2 regions of the Cupriavidus sp. C2SS-8b genome follow, and region 2 is predicted to be linked to the other one. Evidence: predicted binding sites of a transcription regulator. Region 2 holds the regulator's gene; the other holds the start of a gene.
What was found. Region 2 encodes LexA, which represses DNA repair genes until DNA is damaged. Its sites were predicted from a motif close to ACTGTATNNNNATACAGT; they were not measured.
Positions count from the first base shown of each region.

Region 1: the regulator LexA is predicted to act here: its motif matches at 1,872-1,889, upstream of ACIGJB_RS01505 (ATP-dependent helicase).

Region 1 is NZ_CP172716.1:336,165-339,569, forward strand. It holds gene ACIGJB_RS01505 (ATP-dependent helicase) at 1-1,843, opposite strand, end outside; gene ACIGJB_RS01510 (TlpA disulfide reductase family protein) at 1,993-2,529, opposite strand; gene ACIGJB_RS01515 (thioredoxin fold domain-containing protein) at 2,646-3,140, opposite strand; gene ACIGJB_RS01520 (hypothetical protein) at 3,271-3,405, shown strand, end outside.
Region 2 is NZ_CP172716.1:2,105,460-2,108,864, forward strand. It holds gene rpsF (30S ribosomal protein S6) at 1-87, opposite strand, end outside; gene ACIGJB_RS09720 (asparaginase) at 189-1,187, opposite strand; gene lexA (transcriptional repressor LexA) at 1,383-2,039, shown strand; gene ACIGJB_RS09730 (hypothetical protein) at 2,145-2,315, shown strand; gene ACIGJB_RS09735 (hypothetical protein) at 2,378-2,584, opposite strand; gene ACIGJB_RS09740 (hypothetical protein) at 2,700-2,876, opposite strand; gene ACIGJB_RS09745 (DUF2188 domain-containing protein) at 3,076-3,300, shown strand.

The DNA.
Region 1 (3,405 bases), 1.8 Mb from region 2:
CTTCCGTAGTGCCCGTCGCCAGGTCCGACGGCATGCAGCCGTCTACGGCATTTAGCACGTACACCGCCTTCCATTCCTGGCCCTTGGCCGAGTGGATCGTCGACAGGATCAGGAAATCCTCGTCGCGCAGCGGCACGCCCGATTCATCGCTCGATGCACTGGGCGGGTCCAGCGTCAGTTCAGTCAGGAAGCGCTCACGCGAGGCATAGGTCGCGGCAATGCGCTCCAGCTGCTGCAGGTCGGCCATGCGCGCGGCGGCATCGTCGTGGATGCGCTCCAGGTGCGGCTGGTACCAGGCGACCACCTGCTCGAACTCCGATGGCCACGGCGACGCCGGGCCCAGCAGCGTGCGGGCCAGCGCCAGCAGGTCGGTCCAGGCCGGCGCGGCGGCCGGCGGCGCCTCGAACGATTCCAGCGCGAACAGCGGCTCGGTGGCGACTGCTAGTGCGTCGAGCACGCGCGCGGCGGTCTTGGGTCCGATGCCGGGCAGCAGCTGCAGTGTGCGGAAACCCGCGATGCGGTCGAGCGGATTCTGCAGCCAGCGCACCACGGCCATCGCGTCCTTCACGTGCGTGGATTCGAGGAACTTGAGGCCGCCGAACTTCACGAACGGGATATTGCGCCGGGCCAGCTCGATCTCCAGCTGCGCGCTGTGGTCGGCGGCGCGGAACAGCACCGCCTGCGCCATCAGGGCCAGGCCAGCCTCGCGACGCTCCAGCACGCGCTCGACCACGAAGCGGGCCTGGTCGGCTTCATCGTTGACCACGACCACGCCCGGCTTCTCGGCCGAGGTGCGCTCGGACCATAGATCCTTGGTGTAACGCTCGGACGCAAGCCCGATCACCGCGTTGGCGGCCTGCAGGATCGGCTGCGTCGAACGGTAGTTCTGCGACAGCGTGACCTGCCGCGCGGGCGGCGTGAACTGCGCGGGGAAATCGAGGATATTGCGCACGGTGGCGCCGCGGAACGCGTAGATCGACTGCGCGTCGTCGCCGACCACCGTGAGGCCGTGGCCATCGGGCCGCAGCGCCAGCAGGATCGACGCCTGCAGCGCGTTGGTGTCCTGGTATTCGTCGACCAGCACATGGTCGAAGCGCGCACCCATGTCCTGTGCGATCGCGGGCTCGGTCAGCGCCTGCGCCCAGTACAGCAGCAGGTCGTCATAGTCGAGCACCTGCTGCTTCTGCTTGGCTTCGACATAGCCTGCGAACAGCGCGCGCAGTGCATCGACCCACATGGTGTAGCGCGGGAACCAGCGCTTGAGCACGTCCTCGAGCGGGGCCTGCGTGTTGACCACGCGCGAATAGATCGACAGGCAGGTTTCCTTTTTCGGGAAGCGGCTGGCCTGCTCGGACAGGTCCAGGTCATGCCGCACCACGTGCATCAGGTCGGCCGCGTCGCCGCGGTCGCAGATCGTGAAAGCCGGCGACAAGCCCAGCGTTTCCGCGTATTCGCGCAGCAGCCGTGCGCCGATCGCGTGGAAGGTGCCCGACCACTGCAGCGCGGCACGGCCGGCACCGGTACTGATGCCGAGCGCCTGGTCGACGATGCGCTCCACGCGCCGGCCCATCTCGGCCGCCGCACGGCGTGAAAACGTCAGGAGCAGGATGCGGCGCGGATCGGCACCCTTGAGCACCAGGTGCGCGACACGATGGGCGAGCGTATTGGTCTTGCCCGAGCCCGCGCCCGCGATGATCAGCAGCGGACCTTCGCTGGGGTGCTCGACCGCCGTCCGCTGTTCCGGATTGAGCCGCGCAAGGTAGGCGGGGACATCAGCGTCCGGCGAGGCTTGTTCGGCAAGGGCGGAAGGCGATTCCGCGAGGGGGGCAAGATCCAGTGACACGGGAGGGCGGGCAGGAAGACTGGCGCAAACTGTATATCCATACAGGCCCCCGGCGCAAGCCGCTTGAAGCGGGCGCGGCACCAGCCCAACAAAAAAGGTGCTCGATGAGCACCTTTTATCGCTGTTTTGCAGCCGTTGCCGGAAATTCGTCAGGCCGCCTTGGCCAGCGCGCCGTCGAGCAGCTTGTGCAGCGCGTCCCATTCGGGCTCGCCGACATAGCGCTTCAGGATGCGGCCGTCCTTGTCGACGACGAAGGTGGTGGGCGTGAGCTGCACATTGCCGAAGGCTTTCGATGCGGTGCCATCCGAGTCCATCGCGACCTTGAACGGCAGGCCGCGCGTCTTGGCGTAGTTCATCACGTACATCGGCGGATCGTAGTTCATGGCCACGGCCACGAATTCCAGGCCCTTGTCCTTGTACTGCTCATAGGTGCGGACCATGTCCGGCATTTCCTTGACGCAGGTTGCGCAGCTCGTGGCCCAGAAGTTGACCAGGTAGACCTTGCCCTTGAGGTCGCCCGTGCTGACTTTTTCGCCAGAGAGCAGCGTGAAGGTGGCGGCGGGCACCTGGCTCGACGGCGACAGCGCGCGGTAGCCGAACCAGCCCAGCGCGGCGAGTACGACGACGACCACGGCGATGGGCCAAAGCTTGCGGGGTCGGGAAGTGGTGGAGGCGGCGTTTGTCATGGCAATGCGGTCCGGCAGGGGGGGGCCGTTCAACTGTCAACAGGCCATTCTAAACCCGGGCGCGGCGTGGTGCTGCAATCCGTCGCGTGCGTCAATCCGCCGCAGTGGCGGGTGGGTCAGCGTGCGGTGGCGACAGCTGCACGCGCCTGGCCCAGCGACTGTTCCAGGTAGGCGCCGTAGAAATCGGGCTGGAGGCCGCGTAGCGGGGCGGCGGCCTGCCGTCCGTCGCGATCGAGGAACAGTACGGTCGGCGCAACGCGCACCTGATGGGCCTTGGCCCACGCGCGTGCCGTGGTCATCGAGCCATTGGTGTCGCGCATCGGGGTGTCGGCGGTCATGTCGACTTCGCGCACGGCGATTTCGCCGGCTGCCGCCTGTGGGCCGAGATAGCTCTTGCGCACGGTGTCGCAGTAGCCGCAATCGGGCAGCGAGACCAGCACCACGAGCGGCTCGCCGCGACGAGCCGCTTCGGCGGCGTGGGCGGCAAGGTCAGTCGCGCGCGGCAAATGTGGCGTGCCCGCGCTGGCGGGGCCGACGAGCGTGGCGAATGCCAGCAGCGCGGCTGCCGCAAGACGAACGGAGGAGCGACGGGTCGGGATCAACGGGGGCATGGTGTGAAGCGCAGCAAGCACGGGCTGGCGGCTTCCCGGATAATACCGGTTTCCGCCCGGCGGCGAGGCCTCTGCCCGCCGCCGTCCCGGCCCCGACAATCCGCGCCGCAACGTAGCGGCCACGCCCCCGATGCCCCCTCCTCAGGTCTGTCAGTGGTTCTCCCGGCTTCGCCTGGCGTTGCCGGCCATGCTTGCCGTGGCCTGGCTCTGCGCGTGTTCGCCGCGCTATGACTGGCGCACGATCCAGTCGGGCGAGGGCGGCTAT
Region 2 (3,405 bases):
CACGAGCGACTTGTAACGCTCGATCATGGCCGGCACTTGCTCGCTCTGGTCCGGGTGGACGATGAATACGATTTCGTAATGACGCATTGACGCTCCTTTTGGATAAGCCACCCGGGCGTCACGTCCGGTGCGGCAAGGTTGAATAGCCTTAGAGTATAGCCCGGCTATTGACAATCACGCAACCGCTATCACACCGATGCAAACAGCGCCTGGAGCCGGTCCGGCGCCGCCGCCAGCCCCGGTTCCTGCGCAAGCGCCACCAGCAACAGCACCCTTGCCTTATAGGGGTTCAGGTCCGCGGCGGAGACAAACACGCCGGCATCCGGGTCCGTAACTGGCGGAATCGACACATGACCGGCCCCGGTTCGCGAGCTCCGCACCACGGCAACACCGGCCGCGGCGGCATCCCTGAGCGCCGCGATCAGCGTCTCATGCACCGAACCGTTGCCCGCCGCCGCCACGACCAGACCGCGTACGCCGGCAGCCACCATGGCGTCCACCGCAATGCGCCCCGGCTGCGTATAGCTTGCGACGATCTCGACCTCGGGCCACCGGGCCGGCACCGGAAAGACCGCCGCAACGGACTGCGCCGGCGTGCGCGCCAGCCGCACCAACTCGTCCTGCACGAAACCCAGCGGACCGCCCTGCGGCGACGCAAAGGCATCCACCGCCGAGGTATGCGCCTTGGTCACGTCGCGCGCCGCATGGATCTGCTGGTTCAGCACTACCAGCACCCCCTTGCCGCGCGCAGCCGCATGCCCGGCGACGCGCACCGCATCGAGCAGATTGAGCGGACCGTCCGCCGACAGCGACGTCGACGGCCGCATTGCGGCGGTCAGAACCACCGGCACCGGACAGGCCTGTGTCAGGTGCAGGAACATCGCCGTCTCTTCAAGCGTGTCCGTGCCATGCGTAATGACGATGCCGGCCACGTCCGCCTCGGCCGACCAATGCTGAATACGCGCGGCCAGCGTCGGCCAAAGCGAAAACACCATGTCCTTGCTATCGATCTGCGCCACCTGCTCGGCTTCAATCCGGGCCACCGACTGCAACGCCGGCACGGCCGCCAGCAACGTTGACACGGGCACCGTCGCGGCCTGGTAGCGCGCGCTGCTGGCCGGATTGGTCGAGGCGCCGGCAATGGTGCCGCCAGTGGCCAGGACCACGATGCGGGGAAGCTGGGACATGGTTAGGGATGCAGGAAGCGGAAGTCCGGCGATTGTACCCGCGGCATGCGGGCAAACCGGATGTCGAGCAGACGCTTCTGAGATTCTGCTTGCGCTTGCGCGAATACTGTATAAAATCACAGCATACTGTTTAAACATACAGTGCTTACCCGGCTGGCAGGCACATAACACCGGGGCACTTTTCGGAACGCTTCCATGGCGACCCTGACACCCCGGCAGCAGCAAATCTTCGACCTGATCCGCAATACGATCCGCGGCACGGGTTTCCCGCCCACACGTGCCGAGATCGCCGCGGAGTTTGGCTTCTCGTCGCCCAATGCCGCGGAAGAACATCTGCGTGCACTGGCGCGCAAGGGCGTGATCGAACTGACGCCGGGCGCGTCGCGCGGCATTCGCCTGAAGGTCGCGCGCAGCGATTCGGAAACCCCCGACCAGTTTTCCTTGCCGATGTCCGGGGTCATGCAGCTGACGCTGCCGCTGGTGGGCCGCGTGGCCGCCGGCAGCCCGATCCTGGCCGCCGAGCATATCGACCGGCAGTACCAGGTCGATGCCTCGGTCTTCGACGAACGCCCCGACTACCTGCTGCGCGTGCGCGGCCTCAGCATGCGTGACGCCGGCATCCTCGACGGCGACCTGCTGGCCGTGCGCAAGGCCAGCGAGGCGCCCAACGGCAAGATCGTCGTGGCCCGCCTGGGCGACGACGTCACCGTCAAGCGCCTGCAGCGCCGTGACGGCGGCATCGAGCTGATCGCGGAAAACCCGGACTTCCCGAACATCATGGTCGGGCCGGGACGCGAAGAGTTCTCGCTTGAAGGCATTGCCGTCGGGCTGATCCGCTCCTCGGGCTTCTGACCAGCGCGGCCAGCCGCGCGCTGGCCGCCGCCCTCCTCCTTGCAGTGCCGACGCCGCCCGCCCGACGGGTGTTGACCCCGCTTTTGCCAATCGAGAGGTGTAGCCATGCCGCAAACCAACCACATCGCCGCCCGCCAGCCGGTCAAGCCCGTGCCGTTCCGGCAAGCGAAGGGGGTTCGCATCTATCAGGGCGCGCAGCGCCGTACCATGGTTGGCAGCATGGCGGCGATCTGCCGGATGCTGGAACTGGCCGAGCCGACCAAACTCCTGGCCTGAGGCTTGCCGCTGGCCGGAGCCGGCCCGAGTGAAATGCAGCGGTAATGCCGCGCTGACGGCGGCTAGTCGTTGGCGTCGCCGGAGATGTGGTCGATCTCGTGCTTCGCAGCTGCGTAGGCCGCCTCGATGGCGCTGTCTTCCGTTGCCGCGAGCGCGCCGGCGTTATGTCGATGTCCGTGTCCACGGATGACAAACGACCAGTCCCATTGTCCGTCGGGCGCCTTGATCGGCTGAATCGAGATTTCCCGGCTCTTGTATCGATATTCCATGGCGGCCTCCCGGTGTCCGGGGCATCGTAGCATGAAGATCCTGACCATCCGAAGCCTGCCGCTTCCCGCGCGCCGGCGGCGGAACAGGGCCGCGCCGAGCCGGGAGCCGCACGCTTCAGGCCGGCAGCTGCTGTGCCGTGGCCTTCTTGCCCAGGATAGCCATCGCGATCAGCCCGAGGGACGGTGTGAAGATCATCGAAAAGGCCAGCCACACCGCAACGGAGCGACCCAGAATATGGGCCAGCAGGCCAATCCCGAAAGAGCAAAGCAGCCAGATAGCCAGGGCAAGCATGATGTTGAGGGGAGCGAGTTCGTGACCACGCCAGTATGGAAAACCGGGGGGAAACCATTTGACCCCAGGTGACATCCGCTTTGCGATTTGGGACAGTCGGGATAACCCCATCCGCGTCCGATCACCTTGTCGGACAGCGACTGATACCGGCGCGGAGTTTCCAGGCCGACACTATCTCCACGGACTCCAGGAGACAGCCATGGCCAACAAGAATATCCACGTCGTGCCTACCTATAATGGCTGGGCTGTCCAGCTCGAAGGCGGGTCGGGAAACGAGCAGCGCTTCACCTGCCAGCAGCACGCCATCGCCACCGGCACGGAAAAGGCGAAAAGGACGAAGGTTGAGCTGCTGATTCACGGCCGTGATGGGCAGATCCATGAAAGGAATTCGTTTGGCCAGGAGACGCCCAACATCAAAGGGTGATGGCTGGGCCGGTCCGCGAAGCCGGACGCCAGGGACAACGCCTCGATATAGCGGCTACCGTACATAACCCAGCGCGTGTCGCCGGGTTTTTCGCTGCAAGGCGAC